Regions from separate parts of the Pseudonocardia sp. 2-7 genome, predicted to be linked through region 2. Evidence: predicted binding sites of a transcription regulator. Region 2 holds the regulator's gene; each other region holds the start of a gene.
What was found. Region 2 encodes LexA, which represses DNA repair genes until DNA is damaged. Its sites were predicted from a motif close to CGAACACGTGTTCG; they were not measured.
Positions count from the first base shown of each region.

Region 1: a site for LexA is predicted at 2,762-2,775, ahead of MTO91_RS15415 (intein-containing Rv2578c family radical SAM protein). Genes of this name have one in related genera too.
Region 3: a site for LexA is predicted at 2,282-2,295, ahead of MTO91_RS17965 (CoA transferase subunit A). Genes of this name have one in related genera too.
Region 4: a site for LexA is predicted at 2,541-2,554, ahead of recA (recombinase RecA). Genes of this name have one in related genera too.

Region 1 covers NZ_CP094507.1:3,175,840-3,180,056, forward strand. The annotation lists gene aspS (aspartate--tRNA ligase) at 1-693, opposite strand, end outside; gene MTO91_RS15415 (intein-containing Rv2578c family radical SAM protein) at 752-2,725, opposite strand; gene MTO91_RS15420 (YibE/F family protein) at 3,297-4,217, shown strand, end outside.
Region 2 covers NZ_CP094507.1:4,001,789-4,006,005, reverse strand. The annotation lists gene hflX (GTPase HflX) at 1-630, shown strand, start outside; gene MTO91_RS19225 (hypothetical protein) at 666-1,730, shown strand; gene lexA (transcriptional repressor LexA) at 1,759-2,517, opposite strand; gene MTO91_RS19215 (hypothetical protein) at 2,747-2,977, shown strand; gene MTO91_RS19210 (hypothetical protein) at 3,141-3,800, shown strand.
Region 3 covers NZ_CP094507.1:3,734,757-3,738,973, reverse strand. The annotation lists gene MTO91_RS17975 (cytochrome P450 family protein) at 1-763, shown strand, start outside; gene MTO91_RS17970 (3-oxoacid CoA-transferase subunit B) at 866-1,492, opposite strand; gene MTO91_RS17965 (CoA transferase subunit A) at 1,495-2,238, opposite strand; gene MTO91_RS17960 (MOSC domain-containing protein) at 2,543-3,439, opposite strand; gene MTO91_RS17955 (HAD hydrolase-like protein) at 3,584-4,217, opposite strand, start outside.
Region 4 covers NZ_CP094507.1:1,647,873-1,652,089, reverse strand. The annotation lists gene MTO91_RS08250 (hypothetical protein) at 1-50, shown strand, start outside; gene MTO91_RS08245 (regulatory protein RecX) at 79-1,215, opposite strand; gene recA (recombinase RecA) at 1,314-2,366, opposite strand; gene MTO91_RS08235 (DUF3046 domain-containing protein) at 2,626-2,820, opposite strand; gene MTO91_RS08230 (hypothetical protein) at 2,899-3,060, shown strand; gene MTO91_RS08225 (MFS transporter) at 3,070-4,217, opposite strand, start outside.

The DNA.
Region 1 (4,217 bases), 830 kb from region 2:
GGTGAACTCCGGCTGGCGGTCGGCGCGGAAGTCCTCGTCGCGGTAGCAGCGCGCGATCTGGTAGTACCGCTCCAGCCCGCCGACCATGAGCAGCTGTTTGAACAGCTGCGGGCTCTGCGGCAGCGCGTACCAGGAGCCGGGGCGCAGCCGCGCCGGGACGACGAAGTCGCGCGCGCCCTCGGGGGTGGACCGGGTCAGGGTCGGCGTCTCGACCTCGATGAAGTCCTCCGCGGCCAGCACGTCGCGGGCGGCCTTGTTCACGTCGCTGCGCAGCTTCATCGCCGCGGCGGGCCCGGAACGACGCAGGTCGAGGTAGCGGTGGGAGAGCCGGATCTCCTCGCCGACGCCGGTGTGCTCGTCGATCGGGAACGGCAGCGGCGCCGACTCCGACAGGACGGTCAGCTCGGTGACCGTGACCTCGATGTCGCCGGTCGGCAGGTCGGAGTTCTCGTTGCCCGCGGGCCGGCGGACGACCTCGCCGACGACCTGGATGCAGAACTCGGAGCGCAGCCGGTGGGCCCGCTCGGCCATCTCGCCCTCGCGGAACACGACCTGGGCCGATCCGGAGCGGTCCCGCAGGTCGATGAAGATCACGCCGCCGTGATCGCGGCGGCGGGCCACCCATCCGGCGAGGGTCACGGTCTGGCCGGCGTTCTCGGCACGCAGCGTGCCGACGGGGTGGGTTCGCATCACGGCGGTCAAGGCTATCGGCATCCCCCGGGCCGTCTGCCACCAGGTTTCCGGCGGGTTCTCAGAGCAGGCTCAGCTGCCCGTCCCCGGGCTCCGCAGCCCGCGGCGACGCGACCGGCTGCCGGGACCACCCCGGGTCGCGCGGGTTCGGCTCGGGCCGGTCCAGGCCGTGCCGAGCCAGCAGCGGGGCGACCCGCCGGGCCAGGGTCCCGCGGTAGTCCCGGGTGGCGTAGGCCCCGCCGCGGTAGAGCCGCTCGTAGCGCGGCAGCAGCGCGGGGTGGGTCCGCCCCAGCCAGGCCAGGAACCACTCCCGGGCCCCGGGACGCAGGTGCAGCGCGAGCACCGTGGCCCGGCTCGCCCCGGCGGCGGCGATCTCCGCCAGCAGGGCGTCGAGGGCCTCGGTGGAGTCGGTCAGCCACGGCAGCACCGGGGCCACCATGACCCCGCAGGGCAGGCCGGCGTCGGTGATCCGGCGGACGAGGTCGAGGCGGGCGAGCGGACCGGGGGTGCCCGGCTCCAGGTGCGACTGCAGCTCCCGGTCCAGCAGCGCGATCGACACCCCGGTGCCGACGCGGACGTCGGCGTTCGCGGCCGCGAGCTGCGGCAGGTCCCGGCCCAGCACGGTGCCCTTGGTCAGGATGGAGAACGGCGTGCCGGAGCGGGCCAGCGCGGTGATCACCCCGGGCATCAGCCGGTAGCGGCCCTCCGCCCGCTGGTAGGGGTCGGTGTTGGTACCCATCGCGACGTGCTCGCGCCGCCACGACGGCCGGGCCAGCTCCCGCTCCAGCACCCGTGCCACGTTCACCTTGACCACGATCTGGGAGTCGAAGTCCGCGCCCGCGTCGAGGTCGAGGTAGGTGTGGGTGTTGCGGGCGAAGCAGTTGTGGCTGACCACCCCGGCGGCGACGAAGTCCCCCGTGCCGGTGGTGATGTCGACCATCGGGCGGAGGGTGCCGGTGTCGCGGACCGCCACGACCCGCGGCGCTCCCCCCGGCGGCTCCTCGACGCGGGCGCCGCCGACGTCGCGCACCCGGGCCACGGCCGGGTCGGTCACCGCGACCAGCCGCAGCTGCTCGGCGACCCCGCCCAACACCCGCAGCGCCCGCACCCCGGGCCGGGCCGACGGCTCGGAGGCCACGCGGAACCCGAGCCGGCGCAGCGCGTCGACACAGGCCCGGGTGAGCTCCTCGTCGCCGGGCACGATCCGCAGCACACCGGCGGAGACCTCACCGCAGGCGTCGACGATCCCGCCGACGAACCCGGCCGTCCAGCCGCGGGCGGGCCGCTGCGGCCAGGCCGTCGGCGACGGGGCGGGCGCCGCGATCATCCCGGCGGCCACGGGCGCCGGCCGTGCGGTCAGCAGGTGGTGGGCGCGGGCGAGCGCCTCCAGCTCGACCCAGGCGGTCGGGAACGGCTCGGCCCGCACCCGGCCGCGCACCGCGTCGGCCCGGACCAGCCCGCACAGCCAGCCCTCGGCGTATCCGTCGGGCCGGGCCCTGCCCGGGACCGCGGCCGCACCGGGCCCGACCAGCGCCGTCCCCGGGCTCAGGTGCGGCCGGTCCGCGGAGGCCCGGCAGCGCCCCGGTCGCACGTGCGCCCAGCCGGAGGTGGTGAGGAAGCGGTGCTCGGCGGAGGTGACGAGCCGCGTGCCGTCGTCGAGGGTCACCTCCTGGGCGCGGCGCCGCGTCGACCAGCGCCCGAGCACCGGGGTGCGGACGAAGCGGCGCCGACCGCCGCCGTCGGTGACGGTGCCGACCACCTCGTCGCCCGGGCGCAGCTCCCCGATCGGCCGCGACCGGCCGTCGGCGGTGAGTACCGGGGTCTCCGGGACGAGGCAGTAGGTGCACGCGTGCGAGCAGCCGCGGTAGGGGTTGACCGTCCAGCCGAACGGCACCGGTGACGACGACGGCACCCGGTTCAGCACCGAGCGCGCCTCGACCTCGTGGAACACCGTGTCCGCGAACCCCGGCGTGCGCACCGAGCGCAGCAACCCCCGCATCCCCGGCAGCGCCGTCGCGTTCCCGACACCGTCCACCCCGACCTGCTGTCCGTCCCATCGCACCGAGTCAGTCGAACACAAGTTCGAACGTCGGACAACCGGTCGTCGCCGGGCGGTCGCGTCCGGGCGAACGGCACCCCGCAGGTCGAAGATCGTTTGCAAGGATGCGGACGTGCCCCCGCCCCCGCCCGTGCCGCGTGACCCGTCCGCCCCCGACGGCGGGCGGCCCGCCGCCCCGCGGACGGGTGGGCGGCGGCGCGCCGAGGACCGGCCCCCGGGCGCCTCGGGCGGGCACCGGCTCCCGGGTGGCGAACCGGCGCGGCACCGGGCCCGCCACGCTCCGGCCCCGCGGCGTCCGGCCCCCGTGGAGGACCGCCCCGGGCCCGCACCGGCGCGCGGCGCGGCGGCGGACCCCGCCGACGGCGCCGAGACCGGTCCCATCCCCCACCCCGGGCACCCGGGCGGCTGGGGCGACTGCCCCGGCCAGGCCGACCTCGGCGCCACACCCGGCCCGGCGGCCCCGCCCGCAGCCGGCCGGGGACACCGGCCGGGACACGAGCACGGACACGGGTACGGGCACGGCGCCGCGTCCCCGGCCGGGAGACGGGTGCGCAGACTGCTGGTCGCGCTGCTCGTGCCGTGCGTGCTCGCGACGCTCGCCGGGGTGGCCCTGCTGTGGCCGGGTGCGACCCCGGTCCCGGAGATCCCACCCACCCAGCAGGTGCACGGGACCGTCACCGCGGTGCAGGTCGCGGACTGCTCCCCCGGCGCCGGGGACCGTCGCTGCACCGGGGTGACGGTCGCGCTGTCCGACGGGCCGCGCGCCGGGCGGGACCTGGTGCAGCTGGTGCCGAACGAGCCGTCGACGCCGCGGTTCGCGGTGGGCGACCCGGTCACGCTGTCCTGGTCGGGCGCGAACCCCGACGACGCGGGCTCCTACCAGCTCGTGGACTTCCAGCGCGGCGCTCCGCTGGGGTGGCTGGCGGCGGCGTTCGCGCTGGCCGTCGTGGTGCTCGGGCGGCTGCGCGGGTTCGCGGCCCTGGTCAGCCTGGCGCTGAGCTTCGGGATCCTCCTGTGGTTCGTGCTGCCGGCGATCCTGTCCGGCGGCTCCCCGCTCGCGGTCGCCGTCACCGGCGCCTGCCTGATCATGTTCGTGGTGCTGTACCTGACCCACGGGTTCACCGCGCGGACCTCGTGCGCGGTGCTCGGCACGCTGGCCTCGCTCGCCCTGATCGGGGTGCTGGGCTACCTGTTCACCGTCACCTCGCGGCTCACCGGGCTCGACGACACCACCGCCACGCTGATCGGCACGCTCGGCCCCGGGGTACCGATCGACCCGCGCGGCCTGGTGCTGGCCGGACTGGTGATCGGCGCGCTCGGGGCGCTCGACGACGTCACCGTCACCCAGGCCTCCGCGGTGTGGGAGCTGGGCGCGGCGAACCCCGAGCTGGGTGTGCGCGAGCTGTTCGCGGCCGGGATGCGGATCGGGCGCGACCACGTCGCGTCCGCGGTGAACACCCTGGTGCTG
Region 2 (4,217 bases):
CTGGACCCGACCACCCGCAAGGCGCAGACGCCCGACGGGCACGAGTACACCCTCACCGACACCGTCGGGTTCGTGCGGCACCTGCCGCACCAGCTCGTCGAGGCGTTCCGCTCCACGCTGGAGGAGGCAGCCCGGGCCGACCTGCTGGTGCACGTCGTCGACGGGTCCGACCCGCTGCCCGACGACCAGATCGCCGCGGTCCGCCAGGTGCTCGTCGAGGTCGGTGAGGCTGCGGGCGACACGATGCCGCCCGAGCTGCTCGTGATCAACAAGACCGACGCGGCCGGTGACCTCGCGCTGGCCCGGCTGCGGCACGCCCAGCCGGACGCGGTGTTCGTCTCCGCGCACAGCGGAGACGGGATCAGCCGGCTCCGGGAGCGCATCGCCGAGCGACTGCCGCGCCCGGAGTACGAGGTCGACCTCCTGCTGCCCTACACCGAGGGTGCGCTGGTCGCGCGGCTGCACGACGACGGCGAGGTCCTCGCCGAGGAACACACCGCCGACGGCACCCGGATCCGGGCGCGGGTGAAGCCCGAGCTGGGCACCGCGGTGCTGCCGTTCGCGGTGGCGGGCTCGGCCCTGCCGACCGGGACCGGCACCGACCTGCCGGCGACGGCGGCGGGCCACTGAGCGTCCCACCGGCCGGGCGGCCGGGTCCCGGGACCGTGGCCCGCCGCCTGACCGCGGTCCTCTGCCTGACCGGCGCGCTCACGGGTGCGGCCGCGCCGCCGCCCGGGGCGATCCCGGCCTGCTCGATCGACGACCCGCGGCTGGCGGAGCTGTCCGGACTGGTCGCCGAGGGCCCGCCCGGCGCGGCCCCGCAGCGCTACCACGCCGTCGTCGACGGCGGCGGGACCGCGCGGACGTTCACCCTGGACCCGGCCAGCTGTGCGGTCACCGGCACCCGGCAGGCCGACGTCCCGGTCACCGACGTCGAGGACCTCGGCCTCGGACCGGGCGGGGAGCTGTGGCTCGCCGACACCGGCGACAACGGGGCGCGGCGCGGGTCGGTCCGGCTCGTCGTGCTGCCCCCGGCCGGACCGCCACGGGTGCACGACCTCGTCCACCCCGACGGTCCGCGCGACGTCGAGGCACTGCTGGTCGGCGACGACGGCGTGCCCCTGCTGGTCGACAAGACCACCGGGGCCGCCGGGGTGTACCGGCCCGCCGCGCCGCTGCGCGATGGCGGGGACCCCGTGGAGCTGCGCCGGGTGGCACAGGTGGTGCTGCCCTGGTCCGGCACCGGCGGCGGGCCGCTCGGGGCCGCCGGGTCGCGCACGGTCACCGGCGGCGGGCTCTCGCCGGCCGGGGCAGATGGCGGGCGCGCCGTCGTGCTGCGGACCTACACCGACGCCTGGGTGTTCCCGCTGCCCGCCGGCGGACCGGCGACCGCCGACGCGCTGGTCGCGGCCCTGGGCGGGGCACCGCTGCCGGTGCCGTTGCCGGGGGAGGCGCAGGGTGAGGCGATCGCCCCGGACGGCCGGGGCGCGCTGCACTCCGGGAGCGAGGCGAGGGGCCTGACCGCGGCGGCGGTCACGGTCGTCCCGGGCGCGGTGTCCGCGGCGACCGTTCCGCAGGCACCGGTCGTGCCTCAGCCCGCCGCGGTGCCCGAGTACCGCACGTACCCGTCGTGGCTGCCTGCCGCGGGCGGGGCCGCGGCGCTCGGGGCGCTGCTGGCCGCCGGCGCCGTCGCGATGTCCCTGCACGGACGGCGCCGCCGGTCCCGCTGATCGCGGGAGCGGGCGCCGTCCGAGGAGGTCAGAGGCGGCGCAGGACCGCCACGACGCGGCCCAGGATCGACGCGTCGTCACCCGGGATCGGGTCGTAGGCGTCGTTCGCGGGCATCAGCCAGATGTGCCCGTCCTTGCGGCGGAACGTCTTCACAGTCGCCTCGCCGTCGATCATCGCGGCCACGACCTCGCCCTGCTCGGCCACCGGCTGCTGGCGCACGACGACCCAGTCGCCGTCGGTGATCGCGGCGTCGACCATCGAGTCACCCTTGACGTTGAGCAGGAACAGCGTGCCCTCGCCGACGATCTCGCGCGGCAGCGGGAACACGTCCTGCACGGCCTGCTCGGCCAGGATCGGGCCACCGGCGGCGATGTCGCCGATGAGCGGCACGAACGCCGGCGCCGGCCGCGCGGAACGCAGGTCGGCGGTGTCGGTGTCGGAGTCCGTCCCGTCGGTACCGGCGATCTGCTCCGGGCTGCGGACGTCGACCGCGCGGGTGCGGTTCGGGTCGCGCCGGAGGAAGCCCTTGCGCTCCAGGGTGCGGAGCTGGTGGTGCACCGACGAGGTGGACGTGAGGCCCACCGCGTCACCGATCTCGCGGACGCTGGGCGGGTAGCCGTACCGGTCCACCCAGTCCCGGATGACGGCCAGGACCTTCTTCTGCCGCGGGGTCAGGCCGCGGGTGTCGGCCGCGGGGTCGGGGAACTCCCGGACCTTCGCGGATCCCCGGTCCGCGGCGGTGCCGGTCACGCCGGGACCACCGTGTCCGGTGTCGTCCGCTGCCATCGCATTCGCCTCCTCGGGGTACTTACGGCGACGACCCTAGCCGCCACGGGCCCGTTCGCCAAACATGCGTTCGAAGTCGCCCGGGGCGTGTCGTGGATTCCGTCGGGCCGCGGTGGTACAACATCGCACACGCGTTCGATCGAACACTGGTTCGATCGAACGCGGTCCGCGTCGCCGTCCGGCCGCGCGGGGGCGACCGGCAGCGGGAACGGCAGCGGGGGTGGCGATCGTGGGTGCGGCGGTCATCGGGGACGTGACGGTCATCGGGCGGGTCCCGGGGTGCGCCGCGACCGACGGGGTGCGGCCCGGCCGGGTGCCGGGCGTCGTGCGCCGTGCGGTGGCCGCGTCGGGTGTCCTGCTCGCCTCGGCGGCCGCGGTCGTCGCGCTCGGGGTGCTCGCCGACGTCGCGGTCGCCACCCACGGCCCGGTCGGGCCGCCCGCGGTCGGCGCACCACGCTGAGAACGTCCCCGGCACGGGCGACGATCTGCGGGAACGCGGTTGTTGTCGGTGCCGGGTGCTACACCGCTCGTACACCCGTTCGACCGGGCTCGGGGAAGGGCCGGTCGGGAGCGGGGGAGACGAGACCGCCCGGGGGACGGGCGGTCCGACGGCAGGAGGAACCATGCGAGAGCTCGACGAGCGGATCCGCGATCACGGCGCGGTCGGCTGCCTGACCGGCGCCCCGGCGCCCGGCACCCCCACCTCGCGCGCCCGGCGCGCCGCCCGGGAGCGGGTGCGGGCCGCCGACGGTCTCGCCGGTGCGGCCGGTGCCGGCTCGTCGGCCGCCGCGCGCGCGGCCCACCGGTGGGCGGCCCACGGGGCGCGCGAGCGCGCACTGACCGAGTCGGTGGCCCGCCATCCCGCCGCCCGTTCCCGGCGCGTTCCGGTGTCCGGCGCCCCCGGGGCCGGTGTCCCGGTGTCCGGTCCCGCCGGCGGTCCGAACCCCGCGGTCCGGACGCCCCGCTGCACCACCGCGGACCCGGCCCCGAGGGCGACGGCGACGCTGACGCGGCCCGCGCCGGCCGCGGCGCCGCCCCGTCCTCGGTCGGTGGCCGTGCCGGCACCGCGCACCGTCCGTCCGCCGTCCCGGCGCTGCCTGGTCCCGGCGCGCCCGCGTCCGGCCCGCAGCCGCGCCCGCGGGCGCCTGGAGCGGTTCCTCACCGGGGTCGCGGCCCTGCTGTGCGCGACGACCGCGGTGGTGGCGCTCGGGCTGCTGGGCGACGCGGCGGCGGGCTGGAACGCCCCCGCGGCCGCCGTGCCGTCGGTCGGCGCCGTGCGCTGACGTCGGCCGGCGCCGCGCAGTGCGGCGCCGCACCCCGTGGTTCGCACGGCCGTGCGTTGCGGGGCGGTCCGAGGTGGTGACGGTGCGGAGCGACGGACGCCGCGTCGGCGTCGCATCGGGTGACGGCGTGCGCGGGGTGGCGCGCGGGTGTCGGGACATGGTCGCCGGGATGTCGCCGGAGGAGTCGGCGACGTGCCGCCGGGCGCGTCCGCAGGGCGTGTCCCCGCATCGGGTGGCCGCCGGTCGCGGTCCCTCCGGCGCGACGGACGGCGCCGCCCGCGACGTTCCTCGGTGCCACCAGCGCCGATGCCCCGCTCCATGATCGTCGGCGACGGACCGGTCGCGGAACGTGGTGTGCGAGGCTCGGTTCCCGATCGGGCGAAGCTCGGCGTGGCACCGGGCCCGGGATGGCGTACC
Region 3 (4,217 bases), 270 kb from region 2:
CATCTGCGAGCTGCTGGGGGTGCCCGCCGAGGACCGCGACATGTTCTCGGCGTGGTCGTCGGTGATGGTCGACGACTCCCCGCAGGAGGAGAAGTTCGCCGCGATGGGCAGCCTGAACGGCTACCTCGCCGAGCTGATCGAACGCAAGCGCACCGAGCCCGACGACGCCCTGCTGTCCGGCCTGCTCGCGGTCAGCGACGCCGACGGCGACCGCCTCTCGTCCGAGGAGCTGGTCGCGATGGCGACGCTGCTGCTCATCGCCGGGCACGAGACCACGGTCAACCTGATCGGCAACGGCGTGCTCGCCCTGCTGACCCACCCCGAGCAGCGCGCCCGGCTGCAGGCCGACCCGTCGCTGATCACCTCGGCGGTGGAGGAGTTCCTGCGCTTCGAGTCCCCGGTCGCCAACGCCCCGATGCGGTTCGCCAGCGAGGACGTCGAGTACTCCGGGGTGACCATCCCGGCCGGGTCGACCGTCATGCTCGGCCTCGCCGCGGCGAACCGGGACCCGGAGTGGCTGGCGGACCCGGAGCGGCTCGACATCACCCGGGACTCGTCGTCGGGGGTGTTCTTCGGCCACGGCATCCACTTCTGCCTGGGCGCGCAGCTCGCCCGCACCGAGGGGCGGGTGGCCATCGGCAAGCTCATCGCCCAGCGGCCGGACCTGGCGCTGGCCGTCGACCCGTCCGAGCTCGTGTACCGCGAGTCGACGCTGGTCCGGGGCCTGTCCCGGCTGCCGGTCACGCCGGGCGAGCCCGCCTGAGGGCGCCGCGGCCGGGCGCGACCGAGGGGTGCGCCCGGCGGGCGGTGCCGGACCGGCGGCGGCCGTCGGCGCAGCGGGGCGGTGACGGCGCAGCGGGCGGTGTCAGCGCAGCGGGGCGCCGGTCTTCTCCCGCACCTCGTCGGCGCCGACTCCGGGCGCGGTCTCGACCAGCTCGAGCCCGTCCGGCGTCACGTCGATGACCGCCAGGTCGGTGACGATCTTCGTGACGCAGCCCAGGCCGGTGATCGGCAGCGAGCACCGCTCGACGATCTTGGGGGACCCGTCCTTGGAGACGTGGTCCATCATCACGATCACCGAGCGCGCGCCGTGGACGAGGTCCATCGCCCCGCCCATCCCCTTGATCATCTTGCCGGGGATCGCCCAGTTCGCGAGGTCGCCGTTCGCGGCGACCTCCATCCCGCCCAGGACGGCGACGTCGAGCTTCCCGGCCCGGATCTGGCCGAAGCTCTCCGCGGAGCCGAAGAAGGCGGCGCCGTCGGCGACGGTGACGGTCTCCTTGCCGGCGTTGATGAGGTCGGCGTCGACCTCCTCGTCGGTGGGGTAGGGGCCGACGCCGAGGATCCCGTTCTCCGAGTGCAGGACGACCGTCCGGCCCTCGGGGATGTGTCCGGGCACCAGGGTCGGCATGCCGATGCCGAGGTTGACGTACGCGCCGTCGGGCAGCTCGGCCGCGACCCGGGCGGCCATCTCGTCACGGTTGAGGGCCATGGTCAACGCACCGTCCTGAACTCGACCGGCTTCTCGACGCCGGGGACGTGCAGCACGCGGTGCACGTGGATGCCGGGGGTGTGCACCGCGTCGGGGTCGATCTCCCCGGGCTCGACCAGGTGCTCGACCTGGGCGATCGTGGTCCGCCCGGCCGCGGCGCAGTCCGGGTTGAAGTTGCGCGCCGCGCGCCGGAACACCAGGTTTCCGTGCCGGTCGCCCTTCCAGGCGTGGACCAGCGCGAAGTCCGGGGTGAGGGCGCGCTCGAGGACGTAGGTCACGCCGTCGAACTCGCGGGTCTCCTTCGCCGGGGACTCGACGGCGACCGAGCCGTCGGACGCGTAGCGCCAGGGCAGCCCGCCCTCGGCGACCAGCGTCCCGACCCCGGCCGGGGTGTAGAACGCCGGGATGCCCGCGCCGCCGGCCCGCAGCCGCTCGGCGAGCGTGCCCTGCGGGGTCAGCTCCAGCTCCAGCTCACCGGCCAGGTACTGGCGGGCGAACTCCTTGTTGTTGCCGACGTAGGAGCCGATCGTCCGCCGGATGCGCCCGGCGGCGAGCAGGGTGCCGAGGCCGAAGCCGTCGACGCCCAGGTTGTTCGAGATCGTCTCCAGGTCCGTCGCGCCCTGCTCCAGCAGTGCCGCGATCAGCACCGTCGGAACCCCGGACATGCCGAACCCGCCGACCGCGAGCGACGCCCCGTCGCCGATGTCGGCGACCGCGTCCGCGGCGGATGCCACCACCTTGTCCATCACGCACCTCCGTCGCGGACGACGGTACGCGGCGTACGACAGACGCACAAGCGTTCGCTATGCGAACACACTCGACGGGTCGGGACCCACCCTCCGCGCGCCGAGGTGCAGCTCAGGGGTATCCGAGAGGCCGACCCGGGAGCTCCGAGCTGCATCCCGGTGACGTTCCAGGGGCAGGGGTGCCCTCTCACGGTGTCGAGATGCAGCTCAGCGGGGCCCGAGGGTGCCCCCGCACCCCGCTGAGCTGCATCTCGGCGACCGCCGCCGTCGCGGCGCACCGTCGGTGGGGCGGGCGCGGCGTGGGTCAGGCGGGGGCGGTGTGCGGGTCCCCGACGGCGATCTCCCCGCCTGCGGCGACCTCGGCGTAGACCCCGGCGCACGCCCAGACCCCCCCGACCTGCGGGATCTCGATGCGGTTGTTCTTCGCGATCGTCCGCAGGGTGTCCGGGTCGTCGGGCAGGTCGCCCTGGGGGAGCGTGGTCATGACACAGCGCATGGTGGCGAAGGAGAACGTGATCCGGGCGTCGTCGCCCAGGGCGCTGGTGCTGCCGGGCCAGTCGTTCTCGACGAAGCCCGTCCCCTCGTCGCGCAGCACGATGTTGGGGCGGTAGCGGAGCGGGTCGAAGGTCGCGTCCGGGTTCAGCTCCCGGAGCCGGTCCAGCGTCGACTCGGTGAGCACGTGCAACGACGACAGGTCGAAGAACGTGCCCGGCGCCCCGAACGCGGAGATGTCGAACCGGCTGATGACCTCGCCGGAGTCCTCGTGCCGGGTCGTCGTGTCCTCGATGAGCTTCCGCGGCGCGAGCTGCTGCGGAGTGAGGCCCTCGATGTCGGGCCACAGCTCCTCGAAGTAGCTCCCCTCCGGTGGGACCGAGATCAGCGAGACGTCGCGGCCCAGCGCCGCGGAGAGCGCGGTGTCGAGGCCCTCGTCGTCGCTGCGCAGCACCGAGCCGTCCGGGAAGGTGATCTCCACCGGCGGGGTGGGCTCCCCGACGACCGGCTCGGCCACGAACCGCGCGGAGAAGCTCAACAGTCCCAGCCAGCGCTTGGGCACCTTGGCGCTGGCGATGATGCCGGTCCCGTTGTCGAGCACCGCGTAGGCGCGGTCGCCGAGCAGCCCCCGTTCGGTGATGGTGGCCCGGGTCAGGGACTCCCCGAGCATCGACTTGACCGGATAGCGGTAGAGCGCGGCGACCGTCATGTCCGGTGTATATCGGCCCGTCCGTTCGACGTGCACGGCCCGAACGGACGGGCCCGCGGGAGCGGTCCTCAGCTGAGGACGCGCCTCCGGTCGACGGCCGCAGATGCGCGGCCTCCGGCGCCCGGTTCACCCGGACGTCGCAGCTCAGCGGCCGAGCAGTGCCGCCCGCAGCTCGTCGGCGGTGGCGTACACCGTCGTGGCGCCCGCGGCCTCCAGCTCGCCCGGCTCGGCGTAGCCCCAGCCCGCTCCGGCACAACGGAGGCCGTGCTCGGCGGCGCCCTCGACGTCGTGCAGCCGGTCGCCGACCATCAGCGGCTCGTCCGCGCCCGCGGGGGACCCGAGCCGGCGCAGCGCCTCGGCGACGACGGCGCCCTTGGTCGGCCGGTCCGCGGCGCGGGTGTCACCGACGATCTCGGTGAACAGGTCGGTCCAGCCGTGGTGGGCGAGGATCTTGCGGGCCGAGGTCTCGCCCTTGCTGGTGGCCAGGGCCATCGTCACGCCGGCCGCGGACAGGGCACGCAGCAGCTCCGCGACGCCGGGGTAGGGCGTGCAGTCCAGGCAGCCGTCCTCGTCGCCGTAGAGGCGCCGGTACACCGGCAGCACGGCGGCGGTGCCCTCGTCGCCGAGGATCGGGGGCAGGCTGCGGTAGAGCGGCGGGCCGAGCAGGTGCGTGCCGAGCGCGGACTCGGGGACGTCCAGGCCCACCTCGTCGATAGCGCGGCGCATCGAGCCGAGGATGCCGGGGGCGGAGTCGACGAGGGTGCCGTCGAGGTCGAGC
Region 4 (4,217 bases), 2.4 Mb from region 2:
ACCTCACGCCGACGATGCGGGACTGGTTCGCCTGGTACCTGCGGTCGTGACCGGGCGGTGGGTCCCGCCCGGGACGGGTCAGTCCTCGGGCGGGGCCTCACCCAGCTCGTCGGCCTCCGCACCGGCGGCGGCGATCTCCTCCTTGACCACCCCGTAGGCGACCCCGGGCCCGTAGCCCTTGCGCGCGAGCATGCCGACCAGCTTGCGGGCGCTGGACTGCCGCTCCTCGCGGCTCCCGACGGGCAGGCTCCGCAGCCGCCGTACGACGAGCTCGCGGGCCCGGTCGCGTTCGGAGTCGTCGTCGATACCGGTGAGCGCCTCGTCGGCGATCTCGCGGTCGACGCCCTTGCGGTGCAGCTCCATCGCGATCGCCCGCTTGCCGAGGCCGCGGTGGCGGTGGCGGGACCGGACCCACTGTTCGGCGAAGGCCTGGTCGTCGACGAGTCCGACCTCGTCGAACCGGTCGAGGACGCGGTGCGCGACCTCGTCGGGGATCTCCTTGCGACGCAGCGCGTCGCCGAGCTCCTTGACCGTGCGGGCGCGGTCGGTGAGCAGGCGCAGGCAGATGTCGCGGGCGCGGGTCTCCTGCTCCTGCGGTGTCTCGACGCGTGGGGTGGCGTCCTCGCCCCGACGTCTCCCCCGGCCACGGCCCTCTCCGCGGCGCCGGCCACGGGGGGTGGTGCTCTCCTCGACCGGGTCCGGCCCGGTGTCCTCGGGCGCGGCGGCACGGTCGGTCGCGCCTGCCACGGCGGCCGGACGCCGACGCGCGGTCGCGCCGTCGCGACGGGGTCCGCTGCGGCGAACGCCCCGTCCGGACAGCTCCTCGAAGGAGACCACACGGGGTGAGCCGGGTCCCGCACCGCCGACGCCGCCGTCGGCGCTCTCCCCGGAGGCCGGGTCGAGCCCGGGGCCGGGGCCGGGGCCGGGGCCGGGGCCGGGGCCGTCGAGGGTCAGCCTGCGGACCGGGGCGGGGGCCGCCGCCCCGTCCGTCGCGCCGTCCGCCGCCGGTCCCGTGGACCAGGCAGCCGGCGGGTCGGTCGCCGTCGTGGGGGCCTCGTCGGCACCGCTCAGCGCGGCGAACGAGACCTGGTGGGGGCTCGTGTCCCAGCCGGGGACCGCCGGGGGCTCGGCGACGGACTCGTCCGGCTCACCGCCGGTCGGGTCGGCGGTCCGGATCGCGGGCGGATCCTGCTCGTCGGTGACCGACGGGGTCACGCCGAACAGTTCGTCGAGCGGGACGGTGCGGGGCCTGACCGGCTCCGCACCGTCCCGTCCGGACGTGCCTCCGGACCCGTCGCGCTCGCCGGCCACGCTCAGAAGTCGACCGGGGCCGGGAGGGGCTCGACCGGGCTGGTCTCCTCGGCGTCGACGACGGCGCCGATCCCCAGCTTCTCCTTGATGCGCTTCTCGACCTCGGCGGCGACGTCCGGGTTCTCCTTGAGGAACTTGCGGGCGTTCTCCTTGCCCTGCCCCATCTGGTCGCCCTCGTAGGTGTACCAGGCACCGGACTTGCGGATGATCCCCTGCTCGACGCCCACGTCGATCAGCGAACCCTCCTTGGAGATGCCGACGCCGTAGAGCACGTCGAACTCCGCCTGCTTGAACGGCGGGGCCACCTTGTTCTTCACGACCTTGACCCGGGTCCGGCTGCCGACCATGTCGGTGCCGTCCTTCAGGGTCTCGATGCGGCGGATGTCCATGCGGACCGACGCGTAGAACTTCAGCGCCTTACCACCGGTCGTGGTCTCCGGGGACCCGAACATCACGCCGATCTTCTCGCGCAGCTGGTTGATGAAGATCGCGGTGGTGCCGGAGTTGCTGAGCGCACCGGTGATCTTCCGCAGCGCCTGGCTCATCAGCCGGGCCTGCAGGCCGACATGGCTGTCGCCCATCTCGCCCTCGATCTCGGCGCGCGGCACGAGCGCGGCCACCGAGTCGATGACGATGATGTCGAGCGCGCCGGAGCGGATCAGCATGTCCGCGATCTCCAGCGCCTGCTCACCGGTGTCCGGCTGGGAGACCAGCAGGTCGTCGGTGTCGACGCCGAGCGCCTTGGCGTACTCCGGGTCGAGCGCGTGCTCGGCGTCGATGAACGCCGCGACGCCTCCGGCGGCCTGCGCGCTCGCGACGGCGTGCAGCGCGACGGTCGTCTTGCCGCTGGACTCCGGGCCGTAGATCTCGACGACGCGGCCGCGCGGGATGCCCCCGACGCCGAGCGCGACGTCGAGCGCGATGGAGCCCGTGGAGATGGCACTGATCGGGACGCGGGTCTGGTCGCCCAGGCGCATCACCGATCCCTTGCCGTGGTTCTTCTCGATCTGGGCGAGGGCGAGTTCGAGCGCCTTGCCGCGGTCCGGAGCGGACATCTCTTGACTCCTCGCTGGTGGTCGACGATCGGGTCCTGCTGGTGTCTTTCGGGGAGGCACACCACAACGGTATGGGGTACCCCTGACAGTTACGGGCCCGGATCGGCGCCTGTGGACAACTCGTCCGACACCGCGCCGCAGGACCGGTACCGCGAGCCCTGGCGGAACCGTAGACGAACACGCGTTCGATCCGACACCGCGACACGCCGACCGGGCAACCACGGGAGCCGAGCGGTCCCCACGACCGCCCGGGACGCCGCTACCGCCGTGCGGGTGGGACCTCGTAGGCCGCGCAGACCGCGCGCCAGACCCGGCGCAGGTCGAGACCCGCCTCGATCGCCTGCTCGACGGTCCGGCCGCCGAGGTCGGAGAAGACGTGGTCGCGGGACAGCGACGCCGCCCGCACCGGCCCGAACTCGCCCTCCATCAGTTCCCGGAAGTGGCTCAGTCGCACGCCCGCGAGGGTAGACGGGTCACCCGTTCCGTGTGGTGTCCGCCCGTTGACGGCCCCGGAGCCGGTAGCCTGGGTGATATGTCCGAACTGCTCGCGACCGTCCCGGTCGACGTCGCCGACGAGGTCCTCGCGACGACCGGCATCGGGTCGCCCCTGGCGTGGCAGGTCGTGTCGCTGCTCGCGCTGCTGTCCGCGCTGGTCGTGCTGGTGCGCTGGTGGCTCCACCAGCGCCGTCGCTGAGGGTCCCGCTCAGCCGGCCGCCGTGCGGGCCGGGCGCGCGACCACCAGCAGGAACGGCACCGTCGCCACGACCACCAGCGCGCCGAGCAGCGCGTAGGACGACACCGTCACGAGCACCCCGGCCACGATCCCGGCGGCGGCGCCGGCCAGGTTCATCGCCACGTCCACCCAGCCCTGCACCCGCGGCCGGTCGGCCACCGCCAGCGACGCCGTGAGCTGCGCCGACCCGCCCACCACCGCTGCCGACCAGCCCAGACCGAGCAGCACCAGGCCCACGGACAGCAGGCCGGTCGAGGTCGGCGCGGCGAGGGCGCAGACCACCCCCGCCAGCGGCAGCAGCACCCCGGCACCGGCCAGCACCCGGGCCGGTCCGAGCCGGTCGGCGAGCCACCCGAACAGCGGGCTGAGCGCGTACATCCCCGCGATGTGCAGGCTGATCACCAGCCCGACGACCGACAGCGCCGCGCCGCCGTGGTCCATGTGCACCGGGGTCATCGACATCAGCCCGACCATCACCGCGTGCCCGAGCACGATGCCGACCGCGCCGAGCAGCGCGGGGCGCGAGGCCCGCAGCACCGCCCACGGCCGCACCGCCGCGGCCCCGGGCGCGGTGGCCGGCGTCCCCGCGTGCTCCCGGGCCCGCAGCAGCGGGTCGGGCCGCAGACCCAGCCACCCGGTCAGGGCCGCCAGGGCGAAGGCGACCGCGCAGAGCAGGTACGGACCGGCGACACCGGGCAGCCCGGCCGACACGGCCACGGCGGCCGGCGGACCGAGCAGGTTCGGCCCGGCGACCGCACCGACCGTCGTCGCCCACACCACCAGCGCGAGCGCGCGGCCGGCCCGCGCCGGCGCGGCCAGGTCGGTGGCGGCGTAGCGCGCGGCGAGCCCGACCGCCGTCCCCGAACCGATCAGCAGCAACGACACCAGCAGCAGCGCCACCGAGCCGGTCGTCGCCGCGACGACCGCACCGACCGCACCGAGCAGTCCCACCAGGTGACCGCCGACCAGCGCGGGACGCCGTCCCCGGGCCTGGGCCACGCGTGCGACGACGGCGGCCGCACCCGCCGCGCCCAGCACGCTCGCCGTCGACGCGACGCCACCGACCGCGGGCGAGCCGGACAGCCGGGACGCGACCAGCGAGCTCGCGGCGATCGAGG